Linked DNA regions of Telluria mixta. Each later gene encodes a partner of the first gene's protein in a complex. Links are inferred from orthologs where the notes say so. Each region holds a gene or a part of one and is shown in the gene's direction. Other genes may lie near its edges.

Evidence for each region. Proteins that work in one complex are often made in the same cells at the same time.
Region 2: the proteins of uvrA (region 1) and mfd are in contact, whole or in part, in a crystal structure (PDB 4DFC), measured with the Escherichia coli proteins. The link is inferred for Telluria mixta from one-to-one orthologs.

Annotation. Positions count from the first base shown.
Region 1 is NZ_CP119520.1:2,278,613-2,286,154, reverse strand. Bases 2,009-5,368 are described here. They hold uvrA (excinuclease ABC subunit UvrA), read left to right. Parts: upstream 2,009-2,318; coding sequence 2,319-5,168; downstream 5,169-5,368. Other genes in these bases: P0M04_RS10145 (hypothetical protein), read left to right, coding at 5,171-5,368. Outside these bases: P0M04_RS10160 (EAL domain-containing protein), read right to left, coding at 1-1,047; ssb (single-stranded DNA-binding protein), read right to left, coding at 1,337-1,837; more of P0M04_RS10145, read left to right, coding at 5,369-6,058; P0M04_RS10140 (cyanophycinase), read right to left, coding at 6,055-7,263; P0M04_RS10135 (TonB-dependent receptor), read right to left, coding at 7,265-7,542. UniProt on the Escherichia coli protein: The UvrABC repair system catalyzes the recognition and processing of DNA lesions. UvrA is an ATPase and a DNA-binding protein. A damage recognition complex composed of 2 UvrA and 2 UvrB subunits scans DNA for abnormalities.
Region 2 is NZ_CP119520.1:6,312,635-6,320,857, forward strand. Bases 1,909-5,949 are described here. They hold mfd (transcription-repair coupling factor), read left to right. Parts: upstream 1,909-2,299; coding sequence 2,300-5,749; downstream 5,750-5,949. Other genes in these bases: P0M04_RS27795 (hypothetical protein), read left to right, coding at 1,909-2,160; serB (phosphoserine phosphatase SerB), read left to right, coding at 5,773-5,949. In the rest of the region: P0M04_RS27790 (penicillin-binding protein 1A), read left to right, coding at 1-1,664; more of P0M04_RS27795, read left to right, coding at 1,846-1,908; more of serB, read left to right, coding at 5,950-6,621; P0M04_RS27810 (SGNH/GDSL hydrolase family protein), read left to right, coding at 6,706-7,938. UniProt on the Escherichia coli protein: Couples transcription and DNA repair by recognizing RNA polymerase (RNAP) stalled at DNA lesions. Mediates ATP-dependent release of RNAP and its truncated transcript from the DNA, and recruitment of nucleotide excision repair machinery to the damaged site.

The DNA of each region.
Region 1 (7,542 bases):
GTCGCGCGACACGCCGAGCACACCCAGCAGGGTCCCATCCGACGTGACGATCGGCGTCTTGAGCGTTTCGAACAGCCGCGTGCCGGGTACGTCGGGGACCGCCACCTCGTCCTCGACCATCAGTGGACGGCCGGCCCGTATCGCGGCTTCGTCGTCGCGCCGGTAGCGCTGGGCCATCTCCGGGCCGAACAGCTCGACGTCGTTTTTGCCGATGATCTCCTCGCGCGGACAGCCGAACAGCGCCGCCATAGGCGCGTTGCAGGCCCGGTAGACGCCTGCGCCATCCTTCAGCCAGATCAGGTCCGGGCTGTTTTCCACCAGCGTGTTCAACTGGGCCTTTTCGCGTTCCAGTTCGGCCGTGCGCAGGCGTACTGCCTTGCGCACCGTTCCCAGCCAGACCAGCAGTACCAGCACGAGCACGCCGAGCGCCAACAGGGTGTCCATTGTGTACCGTGCATAACGGGCGAAGGCGAGCGGACGGCCCATCCATTTGTCGTGCAGCGCCTCGATCTCGGCCGGTGTGATCTGCGCCATGCCGCGTTCGACGAGGGCCAGCGTGGCGGCGTCGCCCTTGCGTACGCCACGGCGCAACTCGCTACGCGTGATCTCGAACGCCTTCACATAGCGGCGGTGCAGATTGCTCCGGTACAACTGGTATTCGGCCGCATGATCTTCGCCGCAGACCAGCTTGATGCTGCGATTGGCCACGGCATTCCACAGGGCGGTATACGTAGGGAAATAGCGCACGCCCGTCACGCCAGCACGCTCCAGGCGCTCGCCGCAGGCGTCGCCGGCCTGGACGCCCACCTCGAATCCCTTCAGGCTGTCGAAGTCGTGGATGCCGGCGATGGACGTGTCGGCGTAGATCGACGTGTGGACCGTGGCATACGGCCTGGAAAAGTCGAAGCGGGCGCGCCGGGCTTCGGTGAGGAAAATGGTGTCGATGACATCCGCCTCGCCACGCTCCAGCGTGGGCTGGACCTCGGGCCAGTCGACGCCGCGCAGTTCGACCGGCACGCCGGTCTTCTGCTGCCACAGGTGCCACATCTCCACGGAATAGCCTTCGAGCTCCCCCTGGAATTACGAATCGCAAAGGGAGGATAGTTCTGGTCCACGACCACGCGCAACGGCGCCGCCACCGCCGTGAGCATCGGGACGGCAAGCAGAATGGCGAGCAGAAGGCGCACGGGAGTGGACATGACTTCTCTCTGGGCGACCAGACGGTCCCCGGACGATAGCATATGTCGTTGCGCGTTCTGCCAGGTCCGGAAAGCAAAAAGGCCCGCTCTCCTGGGAGATGCGGGCCTCTATCGACAAAAATCTTGTCGAGTGGCACTTAGAACGGGATATCGTCATCCATGTCCGAGAAGTTCGGCGCCGGTTTCGGCTGCGGACGTGCGGCCGGGGCCGGCGGGGCCTGGCGCGGGGCCGGGCGGCTCGGCGGGGCGTCGTAGCCGCCCATGTCGTCGCCACCACCGTAGCTGTCGCCGCCGCCCATGCCCTGGCGGCCGCCCAGCATCTGCATGTTTTCAGCGATGATGTCGGTGGCGTAGCGCTCGATGCCGTCCTTGTCGGTGTACTTGCGGGTCTGCAGGCGGCCTTCCACGTAGACCGACGAACCCTTTTTCAGGTACTGGCCGACGATTTCGGCAAGGCGGCCGAAGAACGAGATGCGGTGCCACTCGGTCAGCTCTTTCTGCTCGCCGGTGTTGCGGTCCTTCGATTTGTAGGACGTGGCCACGGCGATGTTGGCGATGGCGTCGCCGCTCGGCATGTAGCGGATTTCCGGATCGCGGCCGAGGTTGCCGACGATGATGACCTTGTTAACTGATGCCATTTTGTAAAGCTCCTTTGGATAGTCCCTGACTCTGCGTGCTGTCTAAGCGTTAGGGAAACATGTTGAATACGGCCCGCTATTATGCTGGTCAGTCGCATGAGAAAGCAACTGATTCCGCACTGATCGGGCACCCGGATTACAGCACCTGATCAGACCTCGAAGATGGGGGCGAAGTGCCCGAATTGGAAGAGATACGCATCAATACAGCCGGACGAAAATTTTTCGGCTTATTTTCGTTTTTCTGGTGAGTCTGCCATTGAATTGCCGGACTCCCGGACCACATACGACACGCGCACGTTGTACCGGAACGGCAGATCTTGACAGGTCGTCATATCATGCTGTTAAGCCTCGCAGACTTTTTCGAGGGCCGGCATACCACTGTAAATAAAAACAGGTAAACTAGTGCGCTTTCCCGTTCGGCCCGCTCACCTGTGCCATTCGTGCGCCGGCCCCGCAACCATTCGAAAGCCTTCAAACAACAATGGAAGAAATCCGTATCCGCGGCGCCCGCACGCACAATCTCAAGAACATCAACCTCGACCTGCCGCGCAACAAGCTGATCGTCATCACCGGCCTGTCGGGTTCCGGCAAGTCGTCGCTCGCTTTCGACACGCTGTATGCCGAGGGCCAGCGCCGCTACGTCGAATCGCTGTCGGCCTATGCGCGCCAGTTCCTTCAGCTGATGGAAAAGCCGGACGTCGACATGATCGAGGGCCTGTCGCCCGCCATCTCCATCGAGCAGAAGGCGACGTCGCACAACCCGCGCTCGACCGTCGGCACCGTCACTGAGATCCACGACTACCTGCGCCTGCTGTACGCGCGCGTCGGCACGCCCTACTGCCCGGATCACTCGGACGAGCCGCTGGCCGCCCAGACCGTGTCGCAGATGGTCGATGCCGTGCTGGCCATGCCGGAAGGGACCAAGCTGATGATCCTGGCGCCCGTCGTGGCGAACCGCAAGGGCGAGCACAGCGACCTGTTCGAGGCGATGCAGGCGCAAGGCTTCGTCCGCTTCCGCATCCAGAGCGGCACGCACGCGGCCAAGATCTACGACGTGGACGACCTGCCGAAGCTCAAGAAGACGGAAAAGCACACGATCGACGTCGTCATCGACCGCATCAAGGTGAATGCCGAGATCAAGCAGCGCCTGGCCGAGAGCTTCGAGACCGCGCTGCGCATCGCGGACGGCCGCGCGGTCGCCTACGAGATGGACACGGAGAAGGAGCACATCTACTCGAACAAGTTCGCGTGCAACGTCTGCGGCTATTCGCTGCAGGAGCTGGAGCCGCGCCTGTTCTCCTTCAATAACCCGATGGGCGCCTGCCAGGAATGCGATGGCCTGGGCCATATCGAGTTCTTCGATCCGAAGCGCATCGTCGCGTTCCCGAACCTGTCGCTGGCGTCCGGCGCCGTGAAGGGCTGGGATCGCCGCAACCAGTTTTATTACCAGATGCTGACGAGCCTCGCGTCGCACTACGGCTTCGACCTCGACAAGCCGTTCGAGCAGCTGCCGAAATCCGCGCAGGACGTCGTGCTGTTCGGCTCCGGCAAGACGTCGGTGCCGTTCGCGTACGTGAACGAGCGTGGCCGCACGGTGATGCGCGAGCATACGTTCGAGGGCGTCGTGAACAACCTGCAGCGCCGCTACCGCGAGACGGATTCGATGGCCGTGAAGGAAGAGCTGGCGAAGTTCATCAACGAGAAGGAGTGCCCGTCGTGCGGCGGCGCGCGCCTGCGCACGGAAGCGCGCTACGTCAGGATCGGCAACGGCAAACAGCAGCGCGCCATCTATGAAGTCGCGAAGACGCCGTTGCGCGACTGCCTGACCTACTTCGACGGCCTGGAACTGACGGGTGCCAAGCGCGACATCGCCGAGCGCGTGATCAAGGAAATCGTCGCGCGCCTGAAATTCCTGAACGACGTCGGCCTCGATTACCTGTCGCTGGACCGCAGCGCCGACACGCTGTCGGGCGGCGAAGCGCAGCGCATCCGCCTCGCGTCCCAGATCGGTTCCGGCCTGACGGGCGTGATGTACGTGCTGGACGAGCCGTCGATCGGCCTGCACCAGCGCGACAACGACCGCCTGATCGCGACCCTGAAGCACCTGCGCGACATCGGCAACAGCGTGCTGGTCGTCGAGCACGACGAGGATGCGATCCGCACGGCGGACTACATCGTCGACATGGGTCCGGGCGCGGGCGTGCACGGCGGCGCCGTGATCGCCGAGGGTTCGCTCAAGGACATCATGAAGAGCAAGACGTCGCTGACGGCGGCCTACCTGTCGGGCAAGAAGAAGATCCACGTGCCGAAGAAGCGCACGCAGGCCGACCCGGACCGCCAGCTCGTGATCACGGGCGCGACCGGCAACAACCTCAAAAATGTCTCGCTGGAGCTGCCGGTGGGCCTGCTGACGTGCGTGACGGGTGTGTCGGGTTCCGGTAAATCGACGCTCGTGAACGACACGCTGTACCCGGCCCTGTCGCGTCACCTGTACGGTTCGCAGACGGAACCGGCGCCGCACGACGCCATCCACGGCCTGGAGCACTTCGACAAGGTGATCTCGGTCGACCAGGCGCCGATCGGCCGCACGCCGCGTTCGAACCCGGCCACGTACACGGGCGTGTTCACGCCGATCCGCGACCTGTTCGCGACGGTGCCGACCGCGAAGGAACGTGGCTACTCGGCCGGCCGCTTCTCGTTCAACGTGAAGGGCGGCCGCTGCGAGGCGTGCCAGGGCGACGGCGTGATCAAGGTCGAGATGCACTTCCTGCCGGACGTGTACGTGCCCTGCGACGTCTGCCACGGCAAGCGCTACAACCGCGAAACGCTGGAAGTCCAGTACAAGGGCAAGAACATCACCGAAGTGCTGGACATGACGGTCGAGGATGCGCACGAGTTCTTCAAGCCCGTGCCGGTCATCGCGAGGAAGCTGCACACGCTGCTGGACGTGGGCCTCGGCTACATCAAGCTGGGCCAGAGCGCGACCACGCTGTCGGGCGGCGAGGCGCAGCGGGTAAAACTGTCGCTGGAACTGTCCAAGCGCGACACGGGACGCACGCTGTACATCCTCGACGAGCCGACGACGGGCCTGCACTTCGCCGACATCGACCTGCTGCTGAAGGTGATCCACCGCCTGCGCGACCAGGGCAACACGCTCGTCATCATCGAGCACAACCTGGACGTCATCAAGACGGCGGACTGGATCGTCGACCTGGGTCCGGAAGGCGGCGCGGGCGGCGGCACGATCGTCGCGCACGGCACGCCGGAAGACGTGGCCGACAATCCGGACAGCGTCACCGGCAAGTACCTCAAGCCGCTGCTCAAGGCGTGACGATGGGCGCCGGTGCGACGGATCCATCACGGACCCTCGCGCTGGCGCTCGTGCACGTGGGCGCCGACCTGGAATCCATCTGGGACGACCTCGCGGTCGCCGGCTATGGTCAGGAGGCCGCCATCGGGCGCGATCGCATGCTCGCCTTCGCGCCGACGCCTGAAGCAAAGGCGCAGTTGCGTGCCTACTGGCGCGAGCGCGCGATGGAGCGGCTGTCGGCCCTGCGCGGGCCGATCGATGAGCTCAAGGGCCTCTACTCACCCACACAACCCTATCGTTCGGCGCTGCTGGAGGCCTTGCGCGAGCGGGCCCCCACGCTCGTCTCGCCGACCGACCTGGTCGCGCCGCAGATCGAGCCGGCCATCAAGCTGTGCCTCGAAGACTACCTGAACCCCATCCACGAGGAGACTGTGCGCTGGTCGCGCGAGGTCAAGGCGCGTGCCATCCGCGCGGCCGGCCTGCGCGACGATCCTCGATTCGATGCGTTGCCGTGGTCCGGGCGCGTCACACTGCTGCGCGAGCGTTTCGCGCAGATGCTGGCGCCGCATGGCTTCACGGTCAGGAACAAGGGCAGGAACGTCGTGGCCGCCGAACGTCCCACGACGGACGGGCGCTTCATCTATGCCCTCGTCGACGACGGCGGCGCGAACCTGGGCAGGTATGGCCAGCTGAGTCACTGGATCGCCATCCGCACGCCGCGGCAGCGCCTCTCGCACGATCCGGACAAGGACGAATCGCTCGCGCGCTTCGGCATCGGCGATCTCGTACCCGAGTTCCACTGGTCGGCGCGGCATTTCCAGACGTTTCCCGAATTCTGCCGCGCGGTCGATACGGCGGCGTACGCGGCGCTGTGCATCTTCCGCAAGGTGGATGCGGCGCTGCTGTCCTAATCGGCCGTGTAGAACGGCTGGCGGATCCGCACCGGCCGCACGTCCATCCTGATCCGGTAGATCGAATACGCATCCTCGCGGTTCGTCACGTATTCCGCGGTATCCGGCACGCGCGTGAACGTGAACTCGAACCCGCGTTCCGGGAACTGGCTGTCCGGCCCTTCGAACGCCACGCCGACGGCGCGCTGCAGATCGCTGTCCACCAGCTTCTCGAGCAGGTCCGCGACGGCCGTGTTGCCGAGGATGTCCGTATAAAAGATCGGCGCGCGGTGCTCGACGTATTGCCTGTCCACGGGTTCCTTGTCCGGCCCCGGCGTGTACGTGCGCGTGGCCAGGTTGACCCGGTCGCCGCTGTCCAGGTAGCTGATGCGCGCATTGGCGAGATTGAATCCCGGCTTCGATTTGTCCGTCGTGGCTCCAGCAAGATCGAGCACGAGCGCGCCCCGGTAGCCGATCACGGTAACGTCGCGCGCCGGCCCGACGACGGCCGCCGTGTTCTCGTCGATGCCCAGTCCCAGCGTGTACCCCTTGGCCAGCATCGCGGGCAGCATGCGGCCGAAGCGGCCGCGCGCGAGCAGGTGCTGGTCGACGAAAACGTCGTCGCCGATGAAGCCGAGGCCCGGCGCGACGTCCTTGCCGTCCACGACGCCGTTCTTCAGCACCGGCATCACGTCCAGCGGCGGATCGTTGAACATGGTGCTGCTCATGATGGCCGCGCCGGCGCTCGTGCCCGCGATGACGCCGCCGCGCCGGTACAGCGCCCACAGCGCGTCCAGCACCGCCGTGTTGCTGCCGTTCGCGCGCCGCAGCGAGCCCGTGATGCGGGCCTGGTCGCCGCCCGTAAAGAAGGCGCCGCCGGCCTTGCGGATCGCATCGGCCAGCGCGGGATCGTCCGCGGCCTTGCGCACGTCGGTCCCGGCCAGCATGGGCGCGACCGGGACGACGAACGCGCGCGCGCCGTAGCGGTTCAGCGCGTCCACCGTGAGCTGGGCTTCCTTCGCGGGCGTCTGCGCGGCCGTCGGGAGCACGGCGATGCGCGCGCCCTTCCCGCCCGCCAGCGTGACGATCTTCTCCCACACCTCGGCGTTGTTGACGCGCAGGCCGCCGCCGATGATCACCAGCGAGCCCTTGGGGTCGGATGGCGCGGCGGCGGCCCATGCGCTGACGCCCGCGAGCGCCAGCGCGAAGCACAAGCGCTTCAGCATGTCAGCGGAACGAGTAGTTCACGCTCACGAACGCGCTGCGGCCGCGCGGGTCCGTGTAGCTCGGGTCGTACCCGGCCAGGAAGAACCAGGCCTGGTTCGAGAACGGCGGGTCCGCGTTGAACATGTTCAGCACGCCCGCGCGCACCTTGAGCTGCTTGCTGATCGTCCAGCTGCCCGTCAGGTCCCACAGCGAGTAGTACTTCACGTGGTTCGGCGGCAGCAGGGTGTCCGTGTACGGGTCGTAGGTCGTGTTCTGGTCCGTGTAGCCCATCGAATACT
Region 2 (8,223 bases), 4.0 Mb from region 1 along the record:
GCCGCATGCGCGCGCTGAACTACATCACGGAAGCGCAATACGAAAAGGCCATGGCCGAACCGCTGCGCGTGAACCAGCGCGGCGTGCAGGAATTCGGCACGCACGCGGAATACGTGGCCGAACTGGCGCGCCAGGCCGTTTACAGCCAGTTCAAGGAAGACGCGTACACGAAGGGCATCAAGGTCTACACGACGATCCTGAAGCCCGAGCAGGACGCCGCCTACGCCTCCGTGCGCCGCAACGTGCTCACCTACGACCAGCGCCACGGCTGGCGCGGTCCGGAAGACCGCATGGAGCTGCCGTCCGATCCGGTCGAGCGCGAAGACGCGATCGGCGACGCGCTGGGCAAGCGTCCGGCCAGCGATGGCCTGATCCCGGCCGTCGTGCTGTCGGCGACGAGCAAGTCGTTGCGCGTGGAAACGGTCGACGGCGACACGGTCGACCTCACCGGCGCCGGCCTGAAATTCGCGCAGGCCGGCCTGTCGTCCAGCGCCAAGGAAAAGATGAAGCTGACGCCGGGGGCGATCATCCGCGTGGCCAAGGACGCCAAGGGCAACTGGAGCGTCACGCAGGTGCCGCAAGTGGCGGCGGCCTTCGTCGCCATCGATGCCGACACGGGCGCCTACCACGCACTGGTCGGCGGCTTCGACTACAACTTCCAGAAGTTCAACCACGTGACCCAGGCGTACCGCCAGCCCGGTTCCGGCATGAAGCCGTTCATCTACTCGGCCGCCATCGACAAGGGCTATTCGCCGGCCACGCGCATCCTCGACGCGCCGCTCGACATGCCGGGCGAGGACGCGGGCAAGACGTGGTCGCCGCAGAACGACGACGGCAAGTGGGACGGCCCGATCACGATGCGCCGCGCGCTGGCCGAATCGAAGAACGTGCCGTCCGTGCGCCTGCTGCGCGCGGTCGGGGTGCCGTATGCGCACGAATTCATCAGCAAGTTCGGCTTCGACCTCACGCGCCAGCCGTCGAACTACACGCTGGCGCTGGGCACCGGGGCCGCGACGCCGCTGCAGATGGCCGGCGCATACGCCGTCTTCGCCAACGGCGGCTACCGCGTGCAGCCCTACCTGATCGCCCGCATCGAGGATGCCGACGGCAAGGTCATCCAGGAGACGAAGGCACCGGCCGAACACACGGACGAGCAGCGCGTGCTCGACCCGCGCAACGCGTTCATCACGGACAGCATGCTGCGCGACGTGACCCGCTACGGCACGGGTGCCGAGGCGACCAAGGCGCTGGGCCGCACGGACATCGCCGGCAAGACCGGTACGACGAGCGACGCCGTGGACGGCTGGTTCTCGGGCTATGGCGGCAACGTCGTGGCCGTCGCGTGGATGGGCTACGACGATCCGAAATCGCTGGGTGGGCGCGAATTCGGCGCCACCGTCGCGCTGCCGATCTGGATTGACTACATGCGCGTGGCGCTAGCCAAGCGGCCGCAGCAGGAAGAGCGGCTGGCGCCGGAAGGCGTGGTGCGCGAGAACGACGACTGGGTCTATGCCGAGTTCGCGGAGACCCCGGCCATGGGCGGGATCGACCTCGACCAGGCGACGGATCCGAATGCAGTACAACCCGTCGACGGGACGGTGCAGCCGGGCCAGCCGGTGCAGCCGGTGCCGCAGCAACAGCAGCCGTCGAATACGCTGTTCTGACTTGCCGCTCATCGACGAACGGGCCGCCGCGTGCGGCCCGTTTTCATTGGCAGACCGACAATCGCATTGCAACAAATAGAGGAGATCGTACGTCCAGTCCTACACGCCTGTTCGAACTCATCCTATTTCGAACGCAAAAGTGTGCCCCCATGATGGCGTCACTTTTACAAAAGGAGTAAACATGAAAAAGTACCAAGCCCTTCTGATCGGCAGCCTGATGGCCATGTCGCTGGCCGCATGCAGCTCGACCGGCACCAGCTCCAGCGACAGCAGCGCGAGCGGCAGCTCCTCGTCGGCTGCGACGTCGAGCGGCAGCAGCTCGGGTTCGAGCCAGACCGGCACGTCGGAATCCGGCACGACCGGCACCTCGGGCAACGGCGCATCGGGTACCTCCAGCTCGGCGCCGACCGGCACCTCCGCTGTCGGCACCGGCAACTCGGACGCCACCGGCCAGGGCACCAACCCCGCACCTGCCCAGACCAGCGGCAACCGCTGACGCCTTCGTCGTCCGGCCACCCTGGGCCGGACGACTCCGGCCGACCGGGGCCGGACGTACGTCCCGGTGCAAGGGCAAGCGGGACGTTGTTCGACTATAATGGACGCTCGTCCTGACGAACCCGAACAGCACCGCGTCAATGCCCTTCGACCTCACCAAACACCTTCCCAAGCCCGGAACCCGTTTCGCCCTGCCCCAGCTGCACGGCTCGGCCGATGCCTATGCGCTCGCCGTCGCCGCCCTCGCGCTGAAAGCCAGGAAGCAGATGCTCACCGTGATCGTCGCGAACGCCAGCGACGGCCAGCGCCTGCTCGATGAAATTCCATGGTTCGCGGAAGGCAAGCTGTCCTGCCACCTGCTGCCGGACTGGGAAACGCTCCCGTACGACGCCTTCTCGCCGCACCAGGACCTCGTATCCGAACGCCTCGCCACGCTGCACGAGGTCCGCAACGGCCAGTGCGACGTGCTCGTCGTGCCCGCGACGACCGCGCTCGTGCGCCTCGCGCCGCCGTCGTTCCTGGCCGCATACACGTTCTTCTTCCGCCAGGGCGAAAACCTGGACGAAGCGAAGCTGAAGGCGCAGCTCACGCTGGCCGGCTACACGCACGTCACGCAGGTCATGTCGCCGGGCGAGTACTCCGTGCGCGGCGGCCTGATCGACCTGTTCCCGATGGGCTCCGCGCTGCCGTACCGCCTGGACCTGTTCGGCGACGAGATCGAGACGATCCGCACGTTCGACGCCGACACCCAGCGTTCGCTGTACCCCGTCAGGGAAGTGCGCCTGCTGCCGGGCCGCGAATTCCCGATGGACGAAGCATCGCGCACCGCCTTCCGCGGCCGCTGGCGCGAACGCTTCGAAGGCGATCCGTCCCGGTCGACCATTTACCGCGACATCGGCAACGGCATCGCGTCGGCCGGCATCGAATACTATCTGCCGCTGTTCTTCGACGAGACGGCCACGCTGTTCGACTACCTGCCCGACGAATCGAGCCTGGCCCTCGTCGGCGACATCGAAGCGGCGATCCAGCGCTTCTGGCTCGACACGGAATCGCGCTACAAATTCCTCAAGAGCGACCGCGACCGCCCGATCCTGGAACCGAAGGAGATCTTCCTCGGCGCCGAGGACTTCTTCGTGCAGGCCAAGCCGCACGGCCGCTGGGCCATCGCGCGCGATCCTTCCGCGGGCGCTTCGGAGCTGTCGGCACCGGTCCCGGACATCGCCGTCAACCGCCGCCTCGACGATCCGCTCGCGAACCTGCGCTCGTACCTGATGCAGGCCGCCGGCAAGCGCGTGATGATCTGCGCGGAGTCGGCCGGCCGCCGCGAGACCCTGCAGCAGTACTTCAGCGAGTACAAGCTGGACCTCGCGCTCATCGAAGGCTTCGACGGCCTGCGCGCGACGGATGCGAAGGTCGTGCTGGGCGTCGCGCCGCTGCAGGCCGGCTTCGAGCTGATGGAGGAAGGCGCCGGCCACCTCGTGTTCATCACCGAGACGGAGCTGTACGCGGGCACCGGCCGCCGCGCGGGCAAAAAGAAGCAGGAAGCGGGCTCGCAGGTCGAGTCGATGGTGCGCGACCTGTCCGAACTGAAGATCGGCGATCCGGTCGTGCACATCAACCACGGCATCGGCCGCTACCTGGGCCTGGTCAGCATGGACCTGGGCGAAGGCGAGACGGAATTCCTGCACCTGGAATACGCGAAAGAATCGAAGCTGTATGTGCCGGTGTCGCAGCTGCACGTGATCTCGCGCTACTCGGGCGCGGCGCCGGACGACGCGCCGCTGCACACGCTCGGCTCCGGTCAGTGGGACAAGGCCAAGAGAAAAGCCGCGGAACAGGTGCGCGACACGGCGGCCGAGCTGCTGAACCTCTACGCCCGCCGCGCCGCGCGCCAGGGCCATTCGTTCGAATACTCCGCCACCGACTACGAGAACTTCGCGCAGAGCTTCGGCTTCGACGAGACCCCGGACCAGCGCGCCGCCATCGCCGCCGTCATCCAGGACATGACTTCGGGCCGGCCGATGGACCGCCTCGTGTGCGGCGACGTCGGCTTCGGCAAGACCGAGGTTGCCCTGCGCGCTGCCTTCATCGCCGTCATGGGCGGCAAGCAGGTCGCGATCCTCGCGCCGACCACGCTGCTCGCGGAGCAGCACGCGCAAACGTTCTCCGACCGCTTCGCCGACTGGCCCGTGCGCATTGCGGAACTGTCGCGCTTCCGCACCGGCAAGGAAATCAACAACGCGATCAAGGGCATGGCCGACGGCACCGTCGACATCGTGATCGGCACGCATAAGCTGCTGTCGCCGGACGTGAAGTTCACGCGCCTGGGTCTCGTCATCATCGACGAGGAACACCGCTTCGGCGTGCGCCAGAAAGAAGCGCTGAAGGCGCTGCGTGCCGAAGTCGACGTGCTCACGCTGACCGCCACGCCGATCCCGCGCACCCTGGGCATGGCACTGGAAGGCCTGCGCGACTTTTCCGTCATCGCGACGGCGCCGCAGAAGCGCCTCGCGATCAAGACGTTCGTGCGCAGCGAGGACGGCTCCGTCATCCGTGAAGCCTGCCTGCGCGAACTGAAACGGGGCGGCCAGATCTACTTCCTGCACAACGAGGTCGAGACGATCGAGAACCGCCTGGCCATGCTGCGCGAACTGCTGCCGGAAGCGCGCATCGCCGTCGCGCACGGCCAGATGCACGAGCGCGACCTGGAAAAGGTGATGCGCGATTTCGTCGCCCAGCGCTACAACATCCTGCTTTGCACGACCATCATCGAGACCGGCATCGACGTGCCGACGGCGAACACGATCATCATGCACCGCGCCGACAAATTCGGCCTCGCCCAGCTGCACCAGCTGCGCGGGCGCGTCGGCCGTTCGCACCACCAGGCCTATGCCTACCTGCTCGTGAACGACGCGCTCGCGCTGTCGAAGCAGGCGCAGCGCCGCCTGGACGCGATCCAGGCGATGGAAGAACTGGGCAGCGGCTTCTACCTCGCCATGCACGACCTGGAGATCCGCGGCGCCGGCGAGGTGCTGGGCGAGAACCAGTCCGGCGAGATGCTGGAAATCGGCTTCCAGCTGTACTCCGACATGCTGAACGAAGCGGTGAAGGCGCTGAAGGCCGGGCGCGAGCCGGACATGAGCGCACCGCTGTCGTCGACGACGGAAATCAACCTGCACGTGCCCGCCCTGCTCCCGGCGGACTTCTGCGGCGACGTGCACGAGCGCCTGTCGATCTATAAACGCCTCGCGAACTGCGAGGAACAGGGCCGCATCGACGACATGCAGGAAGAACTCATCGACCGTTTCGGCAAGCTGCCGGATGCCGTGAAGGCGCTGATCGAGACGCACCGCCTGCGCATCGCGGCGAAGTCGGTCGGCATCGTCAAGATCGACGCGCACACGGATGCCGCCAGCCTGCAGTTCATGGAAAAGCCGCCGATCGACCCGATCAAGATCATCACGCTCATTCAGAAGAACCGCCACATCAAGCTGGCCGGCCAGGACAAGCTGCGCATCGCGGCCAACATGCCGGACCTGGCCGCGCGCGTGAACCAGGTCAAGCAGACCATCAAACAACTCCTCGCTTAATCAGATAAAAGCAGAACGAAATCATGTCCAAGAAGCTCGTCCTCCAGGGACCGCAGGCCACCCAGGCCGCACTCGCACAGATCGCCGCCCTCGCCCGTCCGGCACGCACCGCCGAAGTTCACGCGCACGCGCTGCGTTGCGACGGCTTCGACTTCACGCCGGAACTGAAAGCGCAAGTCGAGACCGCAGCCCACGCCGCCGGCATCGATGCGACGTTCGTCGACGCGGACCTGACGCTGGCCGATTTCAAGCTGGTCGCGATGGACATGGATTCCACGCTGATCACGATCGAGTGCATCGACGAAATCGCGGACATGCAGGGCCTGAAGCCGCAGGTGTCCGCGATCACGGAAGCCGCGATGCGGGGCGAACTGGATTTCTCGGAAAGCCTCACGCGCCGCGTCGCGCTGCTGGAAGGCCTGGCCACGTCCGCGCTGGAGCGCGTGTACGAAGAGCGCCTGCGCATCTCGCCGGGCGGCGAAGCGATGCTGCAGGCCGTGCAGGCCGCGGGCCTCAAGACGCTGCTCGTCTCCGGCGGCTTCACGTTCTTCACCGAGCGCCTCAAGACGCGCCTGAACCTCGATTACACCCACGCGAACGTGCTGGAAGCGGCGGGCGGCGTGTTGACCGGTAAAGTCGTCGGCGGCATCGTCGACGCGGAGGAAAAGAAACGTACCGTGGAGCGCGTGTGCGCCGAGCTGGGCATCGCCACGAAGCAGGCGATCGTCATGGGCGACGGCGCCAACGACCTCAAGATGATGGGCGTATCCGGCCTGTCCGTCGCCTTCCGCGCCAAGCCGGTCGTACGTGCGCAGGCCGACGTGGCACTGAATTTCACGGGACTCGACGGTCTGCTCGCCGTCCTCGCCTGACGACTCCTTCCTGATCTGGCGCAAGGGTTATGCGGCGCGCATGAGTAGATTGATGGGGTCTGCTCGTCGATCACGGAGGCCGCGATGCCGTCCCGCCGCACATTTCTCCACGCCCTGCCAGCGCTGGCCGGGTGCCTGATGCTGCCGGCGGCCCGCGCGCAGTCCTCCACCATCTGGTGCGCCACGTGGGGCACGGCACCGGCCGGCCCGCCGCCTTCCGCCAGCCTGCAGACGTTCAGCAACCAGACGCTGCGCCTGATCGTCCGCACGAGCATCCCCGGCAACCGCGTGCGCGTGCGGCTGTCCAACGAAATGGGCAGCACGCCGCTGCGCATCGGCGCGGCCCATATCGGCATTCGATCGAGCGGCGCGAACCTCGTCGCCGGCAGCGGGCGTGACCTGACGTTCGGCGGATCGCCGGGCGCGACCGTCGCACCGGGCGATCCGCTCATCTCCGACCCCGTCGATATCGCCGTGCCGGCACTGGCCGACCTCGCCATCAGCCTGTGGCTGCCCGCCAGCACACCGGCAACGACGATCCACGACCTCGCACTGCAGACGAACTACGTGTCCGTCGCCGGCAACTACGCCGGGGCGAACGCCCTGCCCGTGCAACGCACGCTGGGGTCGTGGCCGTTCCTGGCCGAAGTCGACGTGACGAGTCCCGCCGGTACGCCGTCCGCCATCGTAGCCATCGGCGACTCGCTGACGGATGGCGTGCGCAGCACGACCAACGCCAACCGCCGCTGGACCGACTATCTGGCGCGCCGACTGCGCACGGCAGCCCTTCCCGGCAGCCCACCCGTCGCGGTCGTCAACCGGGGCATCAGCGCCAATTCGCTGCTGACGGACTACCCGACGGCGCTGCTGTCGGGCCGGGACGTCCTGGAACGCTTCGACCGCGACGTGCTGGCCACGGCCGGCGCACGGTGGCTGTTCGTCCTCAGCGGCATCAACGACATCATCTACAGCAACGCGTCCAGTCCCATCCCCGCGGAAACCCTGCAAGCCGGCTGGCTGCAGCTGATCGCGCGGGCGCGCATGCGCGGCATGTACGTCATCGGCGCGACCCTGCTGCCGTACGAAGGCCATGCGTATTTCACGACCGCGCGCGACGCCGTGCGCCAGCGCGCCAACACATGGATCCGCACGTCTGGCGCCTGGGACGCCGTGGCCGATTTCGACGCGGTGCTGCGCGATCCGGGGCGGCCCACTCGCCTGCTGCCGGCTTACGACGGCGGGGATCACCTCCATCCGAACGATCTCGGCTACGAGGCCATGGCGAAATCGATACCGCTGGGATGGTTCGGTGTATAGTTTGACAACACCAACCCGGCAGGCCGCCGGGTTTTTCACCACTCAAATCGGCAACATTGTGACATTCCGCGTATATGTATATTCGGAATCCGCATGCTCGCCAACGTCCATGTCATGGCCGACAATGATGGCATCCTCCCCAGAATAGCCGTATTTCGTCTATCTGAACAGGCAAGATTGCCCTGCTTGCATCAATTTCACAACAGTATAGACAGGTGACGATTGTGAATACGGCTGGGCGCTCGTTACACTGGGCCACGCCTCGACTGCACCCATCCGGTGCAG